DNA from 3 places in the Buttiauxella agrestis genome. Region 2 is predicted to be linked to each of the others. Evidence: predicted binding sites of a transcription regulator. Region 2 holds the regulator's gene; each other region holds the start of a gene.
The links. Region 2 encodes PurR, which represses purine synthesis genes. Its sites were predicted from a motif close to CANGCAAACGTTTGCNTG; they were not measured.
Positions count from the first base shown of each region.

Region 1 (6,564 bases), 2.7 Mb from region 2:
ATAAAAATAATGAAAACAGTGAGTTGTAGTTGCCCGGAGAACCAGAATGGAAAAAACGCGTAAGCGCCGAGGTACCGGGCGAGTCACACTGCAAGAAGTCGCCAATTTTGCGGGCGTAGGAACCATGACCGTTTCCCGTGCGCTGAGAACGCCTGATCAGGTTTCTGATAAGCTGCGAGAGAAGATAGAACAAGCGGTGGAAGCGCTGGGTTATATCCCCAATCGGGCAGCGGGCGCGCTGGCGTCCGGACACAGTGACACCGTCGCTGTACTCATTCCTTCTTTGACCGACAAAGCCAGTTCCCGCTTTATGCAGTCGTTACAGCAAGTGCTGAATAAAAACGAATTCCAGCTACTGCTTGGCTGCCATGAACATAACAAGAATAAAGAAGCTGAAATATTGATGACGTTGCTGCAAAGCAATCCTGCCGCACTGGTCATCTTTGGCTCGCAACTGGCTGAAAAAACCTGGCAAATTCTCGAAAAGGCGAATATTCCAACGATTAATGTGGTGGGTTCCCCGTTTAGCCAGGCGTCAATTTCCCTCGAAGCGTCATTTTTTGAGGCGGCGCATAAACTGACGGAACACCTGTTAGATCAGGGATATAAGAATATTGGCTTTATTGGTGCGCACATGGATAACCGTCTGCAGCGCCAGCAGCTTAATGGCTGGCATAAAGCCATGCTCAGTCGCTACCAGAATTCCGATCAGGTTATTACCACGCCCGATGCCGCCAGCCTACAGTTTGGCCGCTACGCATTGACTGAAATACTCCAGCGCCAGCCGGAACTCGATGCGGTGATTTGCAGCCATGAAGACATTGCGTTAGGGATAATGTTTGAGTGTCAGCGTCGTTTGCTAAAAATCCCGGGGAATATTGCCGTCGCCTGCCTCGATGGTTCAGATAGCTGCGATCAAACGCACCCAACACTGACCTCTATTCGCATCGATTATAAAAAGATGGGCAAAGACGCGGGTAAACTGCTGATTGAATTGCTCAATGACGAGCGGGATGATGAGTTAGATGAATCACGGGTCGAGCTTTTCAGCTACCAGATAGAGTTACGCCAAAGCACCTGAGTCATTCGGCGGATACGCTTGCGCCATCCGCCATTTTCATTAACCCGTAATATTCCAACCTCGCGCCCGCCATAACTCCGGCAACTGCGCTAAATCGGTAAACGTCGTCACTTTCGGGTGATCAATCGGCTTGTTATGCGGGTCGGCACAAAAATAGAAAACTTCCATGCCTGCGGCAATTCCTGATTGCGCACCCGCCATCGAATCATCCACCAGCACACAGTTTTTCACATCAACACGCATGGCGTCGGCGGCGTGGAACATCAGTGCCGGGTCCGGTTTCCACAGCTGAATATCGTAGCCGCTAAACAGTTTGTCCGGGAAATGGTGGAGCATTCCGGTTTTGCCCAGCGAATGATTCATCTTGCTGACCGGGCCATTGGAGACAATACACATCGGCACCTTGATTTGGTCGACTAAGGCTGCGGCACCTTCAATCTCCACCAGTTCGCTGTCGAATAGCCGTGAAACTTCGGCGCGATAAATCGGCTCCAGTTCCTCTTTTGGCAAGCTCACTCCATGTTGGGCATTGATCGTGTCGATGATCTCGTAGAGCTTGATCCCTTTAAAGGTCTTATGAACCTCCTCGAGCGCAAGCTCGATGCCGTATTGCGCAAACATATGCACGTAGGCTTTGGAGCAAATAACCTCACTATCAACCAGCGTGCCATCGCAGTCGAAGAACACCGCATCTATCCGGGACATACCGCCTCCTTTTGTTAAAGTGACATGCATCTTACCCAATTTGCGCAATTTTTGCGGCACGCAATCGTTGCCGTATAAGAAAATTCAATGAAAAAAAACTGCGCCGGGTCACCATGTTTTGTAATTTTTGGTATAGGATAGCGACGGATTTTCCCTCTCAATGTTCGGAATTAAGACTAATGAGCCAACCACAATCTACTCCGGCCGCAAATCCGGGGCTGCTCGAGCGCGTGTTTAAACTGCGCGAACACGGCACCACGGCCCGCACTGAAGTGATCGCCGGTCTCACGACCTTCCTGACGATGGTGTATATCGTTTTCGTCAACCCGCAGATCCTTGGCGCCGCTGGTATGGATACCCAGGCCGTTTTCGTCACCACCTGTTTGATTGCCGCATTAGGTAGCATCCTGATGGGTATTTTCGCCAACCTGCCCGTTGCACTGGCTCCGGCCATGGGCCTGAATGCGTTCTTCGCCTTTGTGGTGGTTGGCGCGATGGGGATTTCCTGGCAAGTCGGTATGGGTGCCATTTTCTGGGGTGCAGTCGGTTTGCTGTTGCTGACTATTTTCCGCGTGCGTTACTGGATGATTGCCAATATTCCGGTGAGTTTGCGTGTCGGTATCACCAGTGGTATCGGGCTGTTCATCGGCATGATGGGCCTGAAAAACGCCGGTATTATCGTGGCTAACAAAGATACGTTAGTGACCATCGGCAACCTGACTTCGCACAGCGTTCTGCTGGGCGCGCTGGGCTTCTTTATCATCGCTATTCTGGCTTCGCGTAACATCCACGCAGCTGTGCTGGTATCCATCGTGGTGACAACATTGCTGGGCTGGATGATGGGCGATGTGCAATATCATGGCATCGTTTCTGCGCCACCAAGCGTGCTGTCCGTTGTCGGTCAGGTGGATTTAGCCGGTTCTCTGAACATTGGCCTGGCAGGCGTTATCTTCTCCTTTATGCTGGTTAACCTGTTTGACTCCTCCGGCACGCTGATTGGCGTAACGGATAAAGCAGGCCTTGCCGACGAAAAAGGAAAATTCCCACGCATGAAGCAGGCGCTGTACGTTGATAGCGTCTCCTCTGTTGCGGGCGCGTTTATCGGAACATCTTCCGTTACGGCCTATATCGAGAGTTCTTCTGGCGTGTCTGTTGGCGGGCGCACTGGCCTGACGGCGGTGATCGTGGGCTTGTTGTTCTTGCTGGTTATCTTCCTGTCACCATTGGCGGGCATGGTTCCGGCATATGCGGCAGCAGGCGCTCTGATTTACGTTGGCGTGTTGATGACTTCCAGCTTGTCGCGCGTGAAGTGGGATGATCTGACCGAAGCGGTTCCGGCGTTTATTACCGCGGTAATGATGCCATTTAGCTTCTCCATCACCGAAGGTATCGCACTGGGCTTCATCTCATATTGCGTGATGAAACTCGGCACCGGTCGCTGGCGTGAAATCAGCCCATGCGTGATTGTCGTGGCGCTGATGTTTGTTCTGAAAATCGTCTTTATCGACGCACACTAATAGGTTGTGCCGGATGACGCTTCGCTTATCCGGCCTACTTATTACCCGTTCAACGTATGATTCTCTCTGCGATACCTGCCCGGCGGCTGATGAAATGTGCGCGTAAATATCCGCGTAAATGTCTGCTGCGAATCAAAGCCATACTTCAGACTAATATCGTAAACCTTGTTATCGGTATCGCGTAAATCACGCGCGGCCAGCAACAGTTTGCGGTCGCGAATGTATTTCCCGAGGCTCTCGCCTTTGTACTGCATAAACAAACGCTGCAAGTGCCACTTCGAATAACCCGCATGTAAGGCAATATCATCAATGCGTAATGGCTGGTGCAAATTGTCGTCAATCCATTCAACAATTGTGTCGATAACCTGAGCTGAAATAGTCATTCGTCCCCCCGCGCTTTTTGCTTACATGGCACTGGTAGATTCCCACCAGGCACTAAATTGTTGTGCGTTGTCGTTCACCCAAACAGGCTCGCCCTGCTTTGGCGTTAACAAACGGAAATTTTTGCCGGTACTGGCTTGCGCCAGGCTTTTGTACGGTGCATCCCAGGTATGTTTTGCCAGTACAAAGCGGCCCGCATGTCCCGGCAAAATCGCACGAGCATTCAAATCAACAGCGGCCTGCGCGGTTTCTTTTGGCATCATATGAATGTTGTTCCAGTCCTCGTCGTACTGACCATTTTCCATGATGGCTAAATCCACTGAGCCAAACTGCTCGCCAATCGCTTTGAAATGCGGTCCGTAGCCGGTATCGCCGCTGTAATAGACTTTGTGTTCATCGGTCACGAACATAAAACTTGCCCATAGCGTCTGGTTGCTCTTCAATGTGCGGCCAGAAAAATGTCGCGCAGGAAGTACATGAACGCTCAGCTCATTCGAAACTTTTACTGACTGGTTCCAGTCTTTTTCCTGAATGATGTCGCTATTTACTCCCCAATAGCGCAGATGTGAACCGACGCCAAGCGGCGTGATTATCTGGCGGATTTTAGGTTTCAGCGCCTTGATGGTGGCGTAATCCAGGTGATCGTAGTGGTCGTGGGAAATGATCAGCAGGTCAATTTCGGGCATCGACTCAGCCGTCCACGGGTAATCGCCGGCAAATGCTTTATTCATAAATGAAAAGGGTGCGGCGTAGCGGCTAAAAACCGGATCGATAAGAATGCGCTTCCCAGCCAGTTGCAGATACCACGACGAGTGGCCGAGCCAGACCATCGTGTCCTGCTCAATCGGCAGGCTTGCCAGATCGGTTTTAACCAACGGCAACGGTTGTTGCGGGCGAGCATTTTCAGTGCGTGTGGTCAGAAATCCCCATATCGCCGCCAGTTTACTTTTCTGGCCAGTGTAATTGAGCGTTGTGACCTGATTGCGGAATTGCCCATCAACGTAATTTGCAGAGCGTTCAACTAAACTTAGACCTTCTCCTTGCGGAGCCTGGCCAAACCCGGCATTCAGGACAAAAGGCAAACTGGCTGCTGTAGCAATCAACATAATAATAACCGCGCAAATGGAGAGACGTTTCATATCCTGGCCCGCATGTACGCCCCATCCACTGGAACGTTGCTAACAAAACTTGATAATGAGTGAGTAAGCACTCATTATAGATGAGGCGTGACATGCGTCAAGATGCTTTTCAAACGCTGACATTCAGCGTTGCAGTGGCGTAGCTCGCGTGATTCAATTCGGCTTTGTAAATTTAGAGGGTAAAATGTTGTGGCTCGTCCGAAGAGTGAAGATAAAAAACTAGCGTTACTGGAAGCGGCGACAATCGCTATTGGCCAGTCGGGTATTGTGGCGTCAACCGCGCAGATTGCCCGTGCCGCAGGTGTCGCTGAAGGCACGCTGTTCCGCTATTTTGCCACCAAGGACGATTTGCTAAACGAGCTATATCTGCATTTGAAGCAAGGTTTGCTTTTTGCGATGCAGGAAAATCTCGACCGCACGTTAAAAGACCCAAAAGAGTACACCCGCTATATCTGGAACAGTTACATCGACTGGGCTATCGCTAATCCGCAAGCGCATCGGGCGATTCGTCAGCTGGCTGTGAGTGACAAGATTGACGAAGAAACCAAGCAGAAAGTGGCGGAGTTGTTCCCTGAAATGCACGAGATCTGCTCACAATCGATATTGAAGGCTTTTCAAAATGGCCCATACCGCGCGTTTAGTGATGCCATATTTTCTTCGCTGGCAGAAACGACAATGGAGTTCGCCAGCCGCGAACCTGAACGTGCTGGCGATTATAAAGCTTTAGGCTTTGAAACGATGTGGCGAGCCTTAGCAAACTAGGCTTTAACGCGCTTAATGTAATCCCCAAACGCGGTAAGTTGCCCGGTGAGGTGATCGATCGTGCTTTGGTCGACGACTTCACCCGTTTGCGCATCCACTTTGTTCTGAATTACGCCACCCATAAACTCCGGCTTGTTCATCACCATCGCGTCGAGGAAAACCAGAATCTGGCGCAGATGATACTGGCAGCGAGCGCCGCCAATGGCGCCCATCGAACTGGTTTGAATCAGCACCGGTTTACCCGCCAGCGGCTGTTCCGGCAAACGTGACAGCCAGTCGATAGCATTCTTTAAACCGCCAGGCACCGAATAGTTATATTCCGGCGTCACAATCACCACGCCATCTGCGGCGCGAATCTGCTCGGCAATGGCTTCAACGGTCGCCGGGAAACCTTCTTCTTGCTGCATATCGGCGTCATACAGAGGAATATCTTTAATCGACGGCAATGCGTCAATGCTCATCCCTGCCGGGGCGATGCGAGGCAACGTGCGGGCAACCATGGCGTTGAATGAACCCTGGCGAAGGCTACCTAATAAAGTGACAATCTTTAACGTGTCGGACATGCATACTCCTTGGTGTCTGGACGTTCTGGGAAAATCAGTTTTGATATCACGCTTTTTCTGACGACATACTGGTTAAGCGAATAATACTGCCGTCAGGATCCCGATAACGAGATTTAACATCCCACAGACTATGCCAGTTTTGCGGGCTTTCAAACTCCCACAAACTCAGTTTTTCGATGGCGGGTGAAACCACACACCCCCAGATCAACAAACCTTCCACATCGCTAATCGCTTCAATTTCAGCCTGGTCGCTCACTCGAATTCGCCCGGCACCTGGCAAAAGTTGCAGACTTTCTTCGCGCCCCGTCAGCTTATATGCGCTTTGATGCAGCGTGCGCAGTTGCGCTTTGGCCTCACCAGGATTTTTTTGGTTATTTATCCAGATGGATTCGTTGCTGCGAAACGTCGAAGCCGAC
Region 1 is NZ_UIGI01000001.1:4,974,100-4,980,663, forward strand. It holds gene DY231_RS23520 (LacI family DNA-binding transcriptional regulator) at 47-1,081, shown strand; gene yieH (6-phosphogluconate phosphatase) at 1,121-1,786, opposite strand; gene DY231_RS23530 (NCS2 family permease) at 1,966-3,303, shown strand; gene DY231_RS23535 (RamA family antibiotic efflux transcriptional regulator) at 3,345-3,686, opposite strand; gene DY231_RS23540 (MBL fold metallo-hydrolase) at 3,708-4,823, opposite strand; gene DY231_RS23545 (TetR/AcrR family transcriptional regulator) at 5,013-5,585, shown strand; gene DY231_RS23550 (NADPH-dependent FMN reductase) at 5,582-6,148, opposite strand; gene DY231_RS23555 (4'-phosphopantetheinyl transferase family protein) at 6,195-6,564, opposite strand, start outside.
Region 1: a site for PurR is predicted at 1,844-1,861, ahead of DY231_RS23530 (NCS2 family permease). Genes of this name have one in related genera too.

Region 2 (6,564 bases):
ACGCGTTTAAAAAAATCGGGATGCTTAACCTGTATATCGAAAGGGCGCGGGCCGTTGATTTCCACACCGGCTTTAGCGAGCATTTCGTTAACAATTCGATACCACGGGTTATTTCTTATGCTGACTTCTTCTATACACGATGAACTCATAGCTTCTCCATCACCATTGTGTGAGGAACCTTCAAACAGCGTAGACGCTATTTTGGGCATGTGAGAAATGTCACGGAAAAAACCGTGAGCCTGATATCCGACGTAGAACAGAGAAAGGGGCGAGTGCCCACAAAAAAAGCTCTCAAAACAACAAACGGGAGCACAAAGGCTCCCGTCACGATTTCATTATAATTGTGCTGACAACCGAGCCGCTAATGAGTATAGGCTCGCCTGTTTAGTGATTCAATGAAATATTGTTAGCACGCTAAGTTATTCACTCATATCACTAATGCGCGTCGGATTCAGCAGCTTGCCAGACCTCGACATTTTTACGGCGCTGCATCAGATAACCTAACATTGCCAGCGCAATGGTCACCAGCATCACGCTGGTGGTCGTCAGCAGCGGCGTTGCCACAAGCCAGGACACCATCAAACTTGCCAGGAAGCACAGGCCCAATTGCAGCGTGTTTTGCAGCGCAGCGGCTTTACCCGTGGCCTGCGGGAATGGCAGCAGTGCTGAAGCGACAACGATGGGGTAAATTGCACCGTTGGCGATTGCCATGATACAGAATGGGATCAGCAGCAGCGTCAGGGTCGCGTGACCGCTTATCGAAACCGCCCAGGTGCCGAAAATACTCAGCGTATATAAAGCCAGCAGCCAGGGCAGCATTTGCTTACCGTTCCATTTTTGCAGCGCGCTGCGACAACCGTAACCGCCAATCAGGAAGGCAATGGTTTGTGGCACGTAGCTCAGGCCGATTGCCGCCGGGCTGTAACCCATATCGTTCAGGATGAATGGGGAACCGGTCAACCAGGCAAAGAAGCTTGCGGAACAAGCGGCATAAATCAATACGTTGCCGCTATATACGCGATTGCGCAGCAACGACATAAAGCTGACTTTATTGTCTTCCGTTTGCGGGTGATGCTGAGTGCGTGGCTTCAGGCGCAGCGTTGGGATCATCAGCACCAGGGTGATTCCAAACAGGGTGGCGAAGATCGCCTGCCAGTCGAAGTGCACCAAAATCCAGCTACCGAGCAGCGGTGCCAGTGCCGGAGACAAGCCAACCAGCGGCATAATCGTGGCGAAAATACGATTTGCGCGATTCGCCGGGTAATAATCCGTCACCAGTGCCTGCCAGCTCACCGCCGCAGAACACACACCCACGGCCTGTACAAAGCGCAGGACCAACAGCGCGGTGGCGCTTTCGACCCACAACATGCCGATACAACCGACGGCAAACAGGCTCAACCCGGCCAGTAACACAGGTTTGCGGCCGAAATGGTCAGACAGCGGCCCCCACATTAACTGGGCGAACGCAAATCCGGCGAGGAACAAACTCAGGCTTGCGCTCACCGCGGAAGCATCGGTCTGTAAATCTTGCTGAATAGCCGCGAAAGCTGGCAGATACATGTCTGTGGCGAGGAACCCCAGCACACTTAATCCGGCCAGCCAGATAAGAAATCCTTTTGATGGTTGCATGTTTTTCTCTTGATTTATCTTGCAGGTTGATTGCCGCGAGAGTGTACGGAGTGCAATTACGCTTGTGAAACGCTAATATTTGTCTATTGCGTTCAAAAAATTTGTGAGCAGAAAAATGTGGTCAGAATATTCGCTGGAAGTGATAGATGCGGTGGCGCGCAATGGCAGCTTCAGTGGTGCTGCACAGGAGTTGCACCGCGTTCCGTCTGCCATCAGCTATACGGTACGGCAACTGGAAGAGTGGTTAGCTGTGCCGCTGTTTGAACGCCGTCACCGTGACGTGGAATTAACCCCCGCAGGCGTCTTTTTTTTGAAGGAAGGGCGCTCTGTTATCAAAAAAATGATGACGACACGGCAACAGTGCCAGCAGATCGCAAATGGATGGCGCGGACACCTGGCGATTGCGGTCGATAATATTGTAAAACCGGAGCGCACGCGCCAGCTGGTGTTGGATTTCTACCGTCATTTCCCGGATATCGAGCTGCATATTTTTCAGGAAGTTTTTAACGGCGTGTGGGACGCACTGGCGGATGGGCGCGTTGAAGTTGCGATTGGCGCCACTCAGGCTATTCCTGTCGGTGGGCGTTTTGCCTTCCGGGACATGGGGACACTGAGCTGGCGTTGCGTGGTGGCAGCGAATCATCCCCTGGCGATACAAGGCGGCACATTGAGTGATGACGACTTGCGAGCCTGGCCGTCGCTGGTTCTGGAAGATACTTCGCGTTCTTTACCCAAACGTATTACCTGGCTGCTGGATAACCAGCGGCGCGTAGTGGTACCGGATTGGGAATCGGGTTCCGATTGCCTGAGTGCAGGTTTGTGTATCGGTATGGTGCCATTGCATATCGCCAGACCGTGGGTAGATTCTGGTAAATGGTGCGAGCTGACGTTGGATAACCCATTCCCGGATGCCGCGTGTTGCCTGACGTGGAAGCAAAATGATGCGTCACCCGCGCTAGCCTGGTTACTAGATTATCTGGGAGATAGCGAAACGATGAATCAGGAGTGGTTGCAGGAGCCATTATAAATCGGGCAGTTCGTAGGGTGGATAAGCCGTAGGCGTCATCCACCATTTACGTCAGAACTGTCGGATGACGCTGCTGTACGGCCTACGATATTTTAGCGGCGATAATCGCGGAACGGACCGTCGGCTACGGAGCGGCGTTCAATCAGGCGCGGATGCACTTCAATTGATTGCGACTCTTCGCGTTTGTTGACGATACGGTCCAGCAGCATGTTAAACGCCGTTTCACCCAGCGAATCTTTCGGCTGGTGAATGGTGGTCAGGGCAGGCGAGAAGAAACGCGCATTGCGCACATTGTCGTAACCAATAACGGAGACATCCTGCGGCACACGCAGACCCATCTCATCAGCGGCACAAATCGCGCCCATCGCCATAATATCGCCGCCACAGAATACTGCCGTTGGACGATGAGACTGGCCGAGGATCTGCTGCATCGCGCGGTAGCCAGACTCTGGCTCAAAGTCACCCTGAACAATCCAGTTTTCTGGAATGGCGATACCGGCTTCTTCCAGCGCTTTCATAAAGCCTGCGTGACGACCACCGCCGGTATTACGTTCCATTTGGCCAGGAATGGCACCAATTTCACGGTGGCCGCGTTCAATCAAATAACGCCCGGCCAGATAACCGCCGTGGAACGCGTTATCGACCACTGAGTCGGTGAAGTCTGCGCGAGCTTCGCCCCAGTCCATCACCACCATTGGGATATGGCGGTATTCTTCGAGCATGGTCAGCAGATATTCCGGATACTCAGAACACATCACCAGCAGGCCATCGACGCGCTTTTGCGCCATCATTGATAAATAAGCGCGCTGTTTTTCAAAGTTGTTGTGCGCATTACCCAGAATCAGAGTGTAGCCTTTTTCAAAGCAGCTATTTTCCACGGCTTCGATGATCTCGGCGAAATAGGGGGCTTCGCTGGAAGTGGCAAGCAGACCAATCGTTTTGGTGTGATTAACTTTAAGGCTGCGTGCGACGGCACTGGGTGAATAGTGCAATTCTTTGATTGCCGCCCAGACCGCATTGCGTGTCTCTTCCGCCACAAAACGAGTTTTGTTAATCACATGTGATACGGTTGTAGTGGAAACGTTTGCGCGCTTCGCCACGTCCTTGATTGTCGCCATTAAATTTCACTCCAGGCCATATCGTAAACTCCTGATAACTAATATGTTAAACGTTTGCGTACACTGACTCCTGAGGCAACGTTTGGGTTGCGGGTATGCCGGGATTGCGACATAAAACGGAAGGAGGGCATAGAATTGATGGTACGCAATAAATTAGCGAGGGATTTTGGCCTATCCGGAAGAAAAGTGGAAGAGGGAAAAGCGATATCAGGTTAAAACCAGGAGGATTTTTATCTCTGGTTGTGGGAAAATCAATCTGACACACCGATTGTAAGGTAATTAAAAGGAGTTTAGCGATGAGCACAGATTTGAAATTTTCAATCACCACAACGGTTATTGTTCTGGCACTGATCGTATTTGGCGCGTTAACCGCCGTACTGCACTGATTAAAATGGGCCGCAATCGCGGCCCATATCTTTTAGGTTTTACGCTGCCAGATTCTTCGCAACAAATTCCCAGTTCACCAGCGCCCAGAAATGCTCAAGGTAGCCTGCACGAGCATTACGGTAGTCGATGTAGTAAGCATGTTCCCAAACGTCTACCGTCAACAGCGGTTTTGCCGCAGTGGTCAGCGGGGTGCCCGCGTTAGACGTTGAAACGATAGCTAATGCGCCATCTTCTTGCTTAACCAGCCAGGTCCAACCCGCGCCGAAGTTTTTGATAGCCGCGTCGGTAAACTGCTGTTTGAATTCAGCAAAGCTACCAAAAGATTTATTGATGGCTTCCAGCAGTGCGCCTGTTGGTTCGCCACCTGCGTTTGGCGCCAGACAGTTCCAGTAGAAAGTGTGGTTCCACACCTGTGCTGCGTTGTTGAATACGCCGCCTTCTGAAGTACGAACGATCTCTTCCAGAGTTTTACCTTCAAACGCGGTGCCCTTAACCAGATTGTTCAGGTTAGTGACGTAGGTTTGATGGTGTTTACCGTAATGGTATTCCAGCGTTTCAGCAGAGATGTGCGGGGCTAATGCATCTTTCGCATATGGTAGTGCAGGTAATTCGAACGACATTGCAAACTCCTTATTACCCGTCATTCTTCGGGCCGCATAGTAGGCTCAAATTATTTAGGGTATCTATTGTTAAACAAACACTTTTAGTGCGGGTTTAGGTTAACAAATTGAAAGGAAAAGCAAAAGAGAAACGCACTTGCCCTTTTAAGGGCAAGTGCGAGTTTTACGAAGAGGGATTAGCGAATGGTTTTTGAGGTCATAACGCGTTTGGCACCCACATAGTGGCGCTGCCAGTAATCTTCACTTAACGACGTGATTTGAATATCGCGACCCGTGCGAGGGGACTGGATGAATTTGCCATTTCCGACATACACGCCGACGTGGTCAGCGGTGCCGCGACCACGGGTGCGGAAGAAGACCAGGTCGCCTGTTTCCAGTTCGCCACGGTCTACTGAAGAAGCATCACGCAGGTGGTACATTTCGTTCGCGGTGCGCGGAATGCGGAATTTCACCAGGTCTTTGTAAGCGTAGTAAACCAGACCGCTGCAATCGAAGCCGGTATTTGGCGACGTGCCTCCCCAGCGATACGGTTTGCCAATCTGGCCCATCAATTTATTCATTGCCGTTTTTTGTGCTTTTTGCACGCGGACTTTATGCGCCTGAGCAATAGTCGTTGGATGCTCTGCTTTAACTTTCACACAACGCGTTTTGTAACCTTTGCGAGGTTTACTGCATTTTTCGGTGAAAGTAACAGGCTGGACTTTTGCAAGCTGAGAGGATTTTTTGCGGTCGGTTTTGGCAAGAGTCTTGGTTTTTGTACTGCTGGCGTTTTTAGCGGTTTTACTTTTCGCAGCAGCGGTTTCTTTTTTCTTGCTTGCGGTCTTGGTGGTGGTGCTTTTCTTGCTGGCGGTAGTGGTTTTCTCTTTACTCTTACTGCTCTTTTCTGTGCTCTTCGTTGTGGATTTCACAACGTGCGCCTTTTGCGCGACCACGGGACGAGCGTGTTCAGACGCCTGCGTCAATGGTATATACGGCAAGGTAAATAGCAGAGCACAGAGCGTGATAGATGTTTTTGTTATCCGCGCCACTCGACATTCCCCTGGTTAAAATAAATGCATGATAAATACCATCATGCCCGTGTATGATTTTGCGAAACCCGCCGATTCTAATCCATAAGACGCAATAAAGTTAATAACCTTTTTCGATTCCTCTTCTTGTTTCGTTACCGAACGCAAAAAAAATGACCAAACTAATGGTTGTGAGGCTATTTATTGATCGTGCTTATAGTTATTTCCTGATTTCCCGCTGCGGGAAAAGTGTTATTCTTGATGCATGTTGTCCCTCCATCGCGCAGCACAGAGAAACCCTGTAAAAAATGGTGTTTTCTGGAGAGGGTGTCAATCGCTACAATGGCAGGCTAATGCCAGTACTTGGTTTGAGGAAGCAAGCAATGAGCACTATTGAAAAAATCCAACAACAGATCACCGAGAACCCCATTCTTCTGTATATGAAAGGTTCTCCGAAACTGCCTAGCTGTGGTTTCTCTGCCCAGGCTGTGCAGGCGCTGTCTGCCTGTGGCGAGCGTTTCGCATACGTTGATATTTTACAGAATCCAGACATCCGTGCTGAGCTGCCAAAATACGCAAACTGGCCGACTTTCCCGCAACTGTGGGTTGATGGCGAGCTGGTTGGCGGCTGTGACATCATCATCGAAATGTATCAGCGTGGTGAGTTGCAATCTCTGATTAAAGAGACCGCAGCGAAACACAAATCTGAAGAGCCAGACGCAGAGTAATTATTTGCTCATGTGGTTTGTGCTAATAAAAAAGCGACCGGTTTGGGT
Region 2 is NZ_UIGI01000001.1:2,258,360-2,264,923, forward strand. It holds gene cfa (cyclopropane fatty acyl phospholipid synthase) at 1-149, opposite strand, end outside; gene punC (purine nucleoside transporter PunC) at 436-1,629, opposite strand; gene punR (DNA-binding transcriptional activator PunR) at 1,745-2,656, shown strand; gene purR (HTH-type transcriptional repressor PurR) at 2,749-3,774, opposite strand; gene cydH (cytochrome bd-I oxidase subunit CydH) at 4,071-4,160, shown strand; gene sodB (superoxide dismutase [Fe]) at 4,200-4,781, opposite strand; gene DY231_RS10925 (C40 family peptidase) at 4,958-5,809, opposite strand; gene DY231_RS10930 (Grx4 family monothiol glutaredoxin) at 6,172-6,516, shown strand.

Region 3 (6,564 bases), 2.4 Mb from region 2:
TACAAGACTCTAGCCTGCCAGTTTCGAATGCAGTTCCCAGGTTGAGCCCGGGGATTTCACATCCGACTTGACAGACCGCCTGCGTGCGCTTTACGCCCAGTAATTCCGATTAACGCTTGCACCCTCCGTATTACCGCGGCTGCTGGCACGGAGTTAGCCGGTGCTTCTTCTGCGAGTAACGTCAATCACTGCGGTTATTAACCACAATGCCTTCCTCCTCGCTGAAAGTACTTTACAACCCGAAGGCCTTCTTCATACACGCGGCATGGCTGCATCAGGCTTGCGCCCATTGTGCAATATTCCCCACTGCTGCCTCCCGTAGGAGTCTGGACCGTGTCTCAGTTCCAGTGTGGCTGGTCATCCTCTCAGACCAGCTAGGGATCGTCGCCTAGGTGAGCCATTACCTCACCTACTAGCTAATCCCATCTGGGCACATCTGATGGCAAGAGGCCCGAAGGTCCCCCTCTTTGGTCCGAAGACGTTATGCGGTATTAGCTACCGTTTCCAGTAGTTATCCCCCTCCATCAGGCAGTTTCCCAGACATTACTCACCCGTCCGCCGCTCGTCACCCAGAGAGCAAGCTCTCTTGTGCTACCGCTCGACTTGCATGTGTTAGGCCTGCCGCCAGCGTTCAATCTGAGCCATGATCAAACTCTTCAATTAAAAGCTTGATTTACTTCAACTCGTGAAGCGGTGCTCAAAAATTAACTTTCGTAATAATTCAACTAAATGAATTACTGCTTGGTCACTCTTCAAGACTTGATATTTTTTTGATACCCGAAGGTATCTGAGATATCAATCCTGCGAGTGCCCACACAGATTGTCTGATAAATTGTTAAAGAGCAGTGAGTTAGGCGCTTTCGCTTGCTAACTCGAGGTGGCGTATATTACGCTTTCCTCTTTCAGAGTCAACCCTTAATTTCAGGATATTTGACTCTCATCGCCGCCGTTACTCTGTGATGTTGTTCACATGTTCCGTGTCGATGGAGGCGCATTATAGGGAGTTCTTCTGAGGCTGCAACCCTAAATATGCAGTAATTTTACTGACTGCTGCATTCCACAGCAAAACCCCGCCTTATACGCAGTTGTGCACAAAGTTATCCACAATCGTGATGAAGTCCTAAATTATGCGAGCGTGACGCAAACGTTTTCGCTACAATGTGCGCGCAATAAAAGGACGCCCCGTTTTGGGGCGTTAGCTGAGTTTTAGGGAAAATAACTAAAATTCAGCTAACGCTCTTCTATATGCGAACCAAAGCTAAGGGATCAAACCATGCAACAACGTCGTCCTGTACGCCGCGCTCTGCTCAGTGTTTCTGACAAAGCCGGTATCGTCGAATTCGCCCAGGCGCTCTCCCAACGTGGCGTGGAGCTGCTGTCCACTGGCGGAACCGCTCATCTGCTGGCTAAAGCTGGCCTGCCGGTAACCGAAGTCTCTGACTACACCGGTTTCCCGGAGATGATGGATGGACGCGTCAAAACCCTGCATCCAAAGGTGCATGGTGGCATTCTCGGTCGTCGTGGCCAGGATGATGCGATCATGGAACAACACGCTATCTCCCCAATTGATATGGTTGTCGTCAACCTCTATCCGTTCGCCCAGACTGTTGCCCGTGAAGGTTGCTCTCTGGAAGATGCGGTAGAGAATATTGATATCGGCGGCCCAACCATGGTGCGCTCGGCGGCGAAGAACCATAAAGATGTGGCAATCGTCGTAAAGAGCAGCGACTACGAAGCGATTATTAGCGAGCTGGATACTAACGAAGGCTCCCTCACGCTCGAGACACGTTTCGATTTGGCGATTAAGGCATTCGAACACACCGCCGCCTACGACAGTATGATCGCCAACTACTTCGGTAGCATGGTTCCTGCATATCACGGCGAAAGCAAAGATCCTTCCGGTCGCTTCCCTCGCACGCTGAACCTGAACTTCATTAAGAAGCAGGATATGCGCTACGGTGAAAACAGCCACCAGCAAGCCGCCTTCTATATAGAAGAAATTAAAGAAGCGTCGGTTGCCACCGCGACACAAGTTCAGGGCAAAGCGCTTTCTTATAACAACATTGCTGATACTGATGCGGCACTGGAATGTGTGAAAGAGTTCAGCGAACCTGCCTGCGTTATCGTGAAGCATGCCAACCCTTGTGGCGTGGCAGTCAGCGATTCCTTATTAGATGCATACGACCGTGCCTATAAAACAGATCCGACTTCCGCATTCGGCGGCATCATCGCGTTCAACCGTGAACTGGACGCTGAAACTGCACAAGCGATTATCTCTCGCCAATTCGTCGAAGTGATTATTGCGCCGTCAGCAAGCGAAGAAGCACTGAAGATCACAGCCGCTAAGCAAAACGTTCGCGTTCTGACTTGCGGCCAGTGGCAGCAGCGTGTTCCGGGTCTGGATTTCAAACGCGTCAACGGTGGTGTGTTAGTCCAGGATCGCGATTTGGGTATGGTAACAGCCGCAGACCTGCGTGTTGTCAGCAAGCGCCAGCCAACAGAGCAAGAACTGCGTGATGCGCTGTTCTGCTGGAAGGTGGCGAAGTTTGTTAAGTCTAACGCTATTGTCTATGCCCGCGAGAATATGACTATCGGTATAGGCGCAGGCCAAATGAGCCGCGTTTACTCCGCCAAAATTGCCGGTATCAAAGCCGCCGATGAAGGCCTGGAAGTGAAAGGCTCTGCAATGGCATCTGATGCGTTCTTCCCGTTCCGTGACGGTATTGATGCCGCTGCGGCAGTCGGCGTGAGCTGTGTTATCCAGCCTGGCGGTTCAATTCGCGATGACGAAGTGATCGCTGCCGCTGACGAACACGGGATCGCAATGATCTTTACCGACATGCGCCACTTCCGCCATTAATCCGGAGCGACCATAAATGAAAGTATTAGTGATTGGTAATGGTGGGCGTGAACACGCGCTGGCCTGGAAAGCATCGCAGTCGCCTTTGGTTCGCACGGTATTCGTCGCCCCCGGCAATGCGGGCACGGCTCTGGAACCCGCTTTACAAAACGTGGCGATTAACCCAACGGATATTTCCGCGCTGTTGAGCTTTGCACAGAATGAAAAAATCGACCTGACGATTGTTGGCCCGGAAGCGCCGCTGGTGATTGGCGTGGTCGACGCCTTCCGTGCGGCGGGCCTGAAGATCTTTGGCCCAACTCAGGGGGCTGCGCAGTTAGAAGGTTCAAAAGCTTTCACCAAGGATTTCCTGGCTCGCCACAAAATCCCGACCGCTGAGTACCAAAACTTCACTGAAGTCGAACCCGCTTTGGCTTATGTCCGTGAAAAAGGCGCGCCGATTGTCATTAAGGCCGATGGCCTGGCCGCAGGTAAAGGCGTAATCGTAGCGATGACGCTGGAGGAAGCTGAAGCTGCGGTAAACGATATGCTGGCGGGTAACGCCTTTGGCGACGCCGGGCACCGCATCGTTGTAGAAGAGTTTTTGGATGGCGAAGAAGCCAGCTTCATCGTGATGGTGGATGGCGAAAACGTTCTGCCAATGGCCACCAGCCAGGATCACAAGCGTGTGGGTGATGGAGATACGGGTCCCAATACCGGCGGTATGGGCGCGTATTCTCCGGCTCCGGTTGTGACGGATGAAGTCCACCAGCGTGCAATGGACCTGGTTATCTGGCCAACCGTGCGCGGCATGGCGGCGGAAGGGAATACTTATACTGGTTTCCTGTACGCTGGCCTGATGATCGACAAGCAAGGCAATCCGAAGGTTATCGAGTTTAACTGCCGCTTTGGCGACCCGGAAACTCAACCGATTATGCTGCGCCTTCAATCAGACCTGGTTGAGCTGTGCCTTGCCGCGTGTGATGGCAAGCTGGATGTGACAACATCGAAGTGGGACGAACGCCCATCTCTGGGTGTCGTGATGGCGGCTGGCGGTTATCCGGCGGATTATCGTAATGGGGACGTGATTCACGGCCTACCACTGGAAGAAGTCGCAGACGGCAAAGTGTTCCATGCCGGAACCCAACTGCGTGAAGACGATATGGTTGTGACTAACGGTGGCCGCGTTCTGTGCGTGACCGCATTAGGTGATACCGTCGCACAAGCGCAGCAGCGTGCTTACGAGTTGATGAAGGATATCCACTGGGATGGCAGTTTCAGCCGCTCAGATATTGGCTATCGCGCCATTGAACGTGAAAACGCGAAGTAATATTTGAAGTGATATTAAAGACCGCCGCGTGGCGGTTTTTTTACATCTAGAATGTCGCCGGCTTAGGCTGCCAGCTACAGTAATCCTGATTCGCGACCAGCAGAAGTTGTGATCCTTCTGGCGCTTCAAGCCAGGCCACGCTCACCTCCATCGAGGAGTGACGTTGACGATTCGCGATATGACTCAAAGATACGCTGTCGAGTTTAGGCTTGATTGTCTCACCTTCGCAGGTGGTGACTGTTCCATCGTCATGCCAGCGCCCTTGCCGCAAAACTACACGTCCAATACGTAATGCTTCGCTGGTTGCTTTGGTCCGGCTCGCTTGATACTGATACAAAGCGATTTGGTCGTTGGAAAGCTGTTGCTTTTGGCCGTTCACTTCGCGCTGCATAAAGCTCAACTCGCCGTTTTCATCAAAGCGAACTTTGATGTGTTCAGACGGCTCGCTCTGAATTGTCGTTTCAATCGACATTAGCTTTTCACCCAACCAGCGGTAATCACTGGTGGTCGTAGCGCCTTTCTGTATTGGACTCAGAACCGCAAGCATATGAATGCTGTGGTCGTCGCTATTATCTTTACGCCAGATACGCACCACACCTTTATCGGCGATATAGCCACTTGCCGTAAATGGTGGAAGCGGAGGCTGACTGCTGCATGCCATTAGCAGCACTGTGCCTGTCAGTACGACCAAAGGACGCCAGACAAACAAAAGGGGCGTAAACGCCCCTCTGCTAAAACTGTTCACTGACACTATTAGCTCTTAACAGCGTCTTTCAGTGCTTTGCCTGAAACAAATGCCGGCACGTTAGCTGCGGCGATTTTGATTTCATTACCGGTCTGTGGGTTGCGGCCAGTGCGCTCAGCACGGTGGTTTACCTTGAAGGTACCGAAACCAACCAGTTGGACAGCATCACCTTCTTTCAGAGACTCAGTAATTGCAGCCAGGGTGGATTCCAGAGCAGCTTTAGCCTGTACTTTAGACAGATCAGCCTTGTCAGCAATTACATCAATCAGTTGAGTCTTGTTCATAAGTTATCCTTACAATGTGTTTATCGCTTGCTAAGCATCGAGTGCGACGGAAATGCCAAAAAAGCACTCTCCTGCATACACGCACCGATAGCCACTTTTTTTCGCCCCACAAATGTAGACCAGACGGGGGGCTAATTGGAAGCCTTCAGGGGTGACAATTCGGACTGTAAGTCACGTTTTGCTGTCTTACTGCTGCAAATTTATACCAATATTGCTGCTACCCGCTTCGCGCAGGTCTGCACGCAGCCCTTTGATCAGCTCAATGTCGCGTTCTTCGCAGTCGGCTAACAGGCGGAAAATCTCCCATTGAATGTCCCATTCTTCTTCAACGGCAGGGTTTTCTCTCAGCTCTTCGTCGGTCATTTCACGACCAGCCTGGGTCATTTCCAGCATCGCAACGGTCGTAATTGACGCCTTACTGACTTCAATCGCATGTTCCAGAGTTTCCCCGGAAAGACGTGAATGAAGGAGTTCGCTCAACGCAACGCATGCATCAATCGCCGGGTAGACACCGTAAATATCATAGTCATCAGCAACCGGGATGCCTTCCTCGAGCTTCTCAAGTTGGCTATCAAAGTTTACTTTCGCATCTTTGACCGTCAAGGTTTCCCAAATCAAATCAAGAATTTTGCGATATAACTGAGGATCACCAAATTCAGTCTGCTGGCAGAACATGGCGTAATTCGGATACATACGTTCGCATAAAGAAGCCATGAAAGTGACATGTTGCCAGCTTTCCAGTTTCTCCAGGCGCAGATGGATTGGGTTTTGTAACATAGCGATGTCTCAAAGACGGAATATTAGCGGCAGTTTACCTTAATCACCCCTGAATTGCTTGCCACCGCGTGAAAGCGGGGCGACCTGATGCCACGGCATCAGCCCAGCGAGTCGGCTCCGGTAAACGATATCCCACCAGACAACGATTCACCCATAACAAGGCCGTATCGAGGCTGACACGATGGCCTGTTGAGACAAACAACGGATTGCAGCGCTTTTTACTGCGCAGCACCCACGCCAGCGCTTCGCCTTTATCAGTCAGCAAATGGCACGAACCGAGTTCTTCCGATAACGGTTCAAACTTCCCACACAAACGTTTCTTGGCAACGCCGATGGTTGGAACGTCCACCAGCAGGCCAAAATGGCTCGCCACACCCAAACGCCGGGGATGCGAAATACCGTGGCCGTCAACAAACAGCAGGTCAGGTTTTTGCGACAGCAATTCCCACGCGGCAAGCAGTGCGGGATATTCACGAAATGAAAGGAAGCCGGGGATATAAGGCATTGAGGTGGCGACTCGCGCCACCTGATATTCAACCAGCTCGAGGGAAGGATATTTTAAAAGCACGATGGCGGCGCGCGTGACGTC
Region 3 is NZ_UIGI01000001.1:4,671,051-4,677,614, forward strand. It holds rRNA gene DY231_RS22080 (16S ribosomal RNA) at 1-663, opposite strand, end outside; gene purH (bifunctional phosphoribosylaminoimidazolecarboxamide formyltransferase/IMP cyclohydrolase) at 1,274-2,860, shown strand; gene purD (phosphoribosylamine--glycine ligase) at 2,877-4,169, shown strand; gene DY231_RS22095 (DUF1481 domain-containing protein) at 4,216-4,914, opposite strand; gene hupA (nucleoid-associated protein HU-alpha) at 4,923-5,198, opposite strand; gene DY231_RS22105 (YjaG family protein) at 5,385-5,975, opposite strand; gene nfi (deoxyribonuclease V) at 6,019-6,564, opposite strand, start outside.
Region 3: a site for PurR is predicted at 1,138-1,155, ahead of purH (bifunctional phosphoribosylaminoimidazolecarboxamide formyltransferase/IMP cyclohydrolase). Genes of this name have one in related genera too.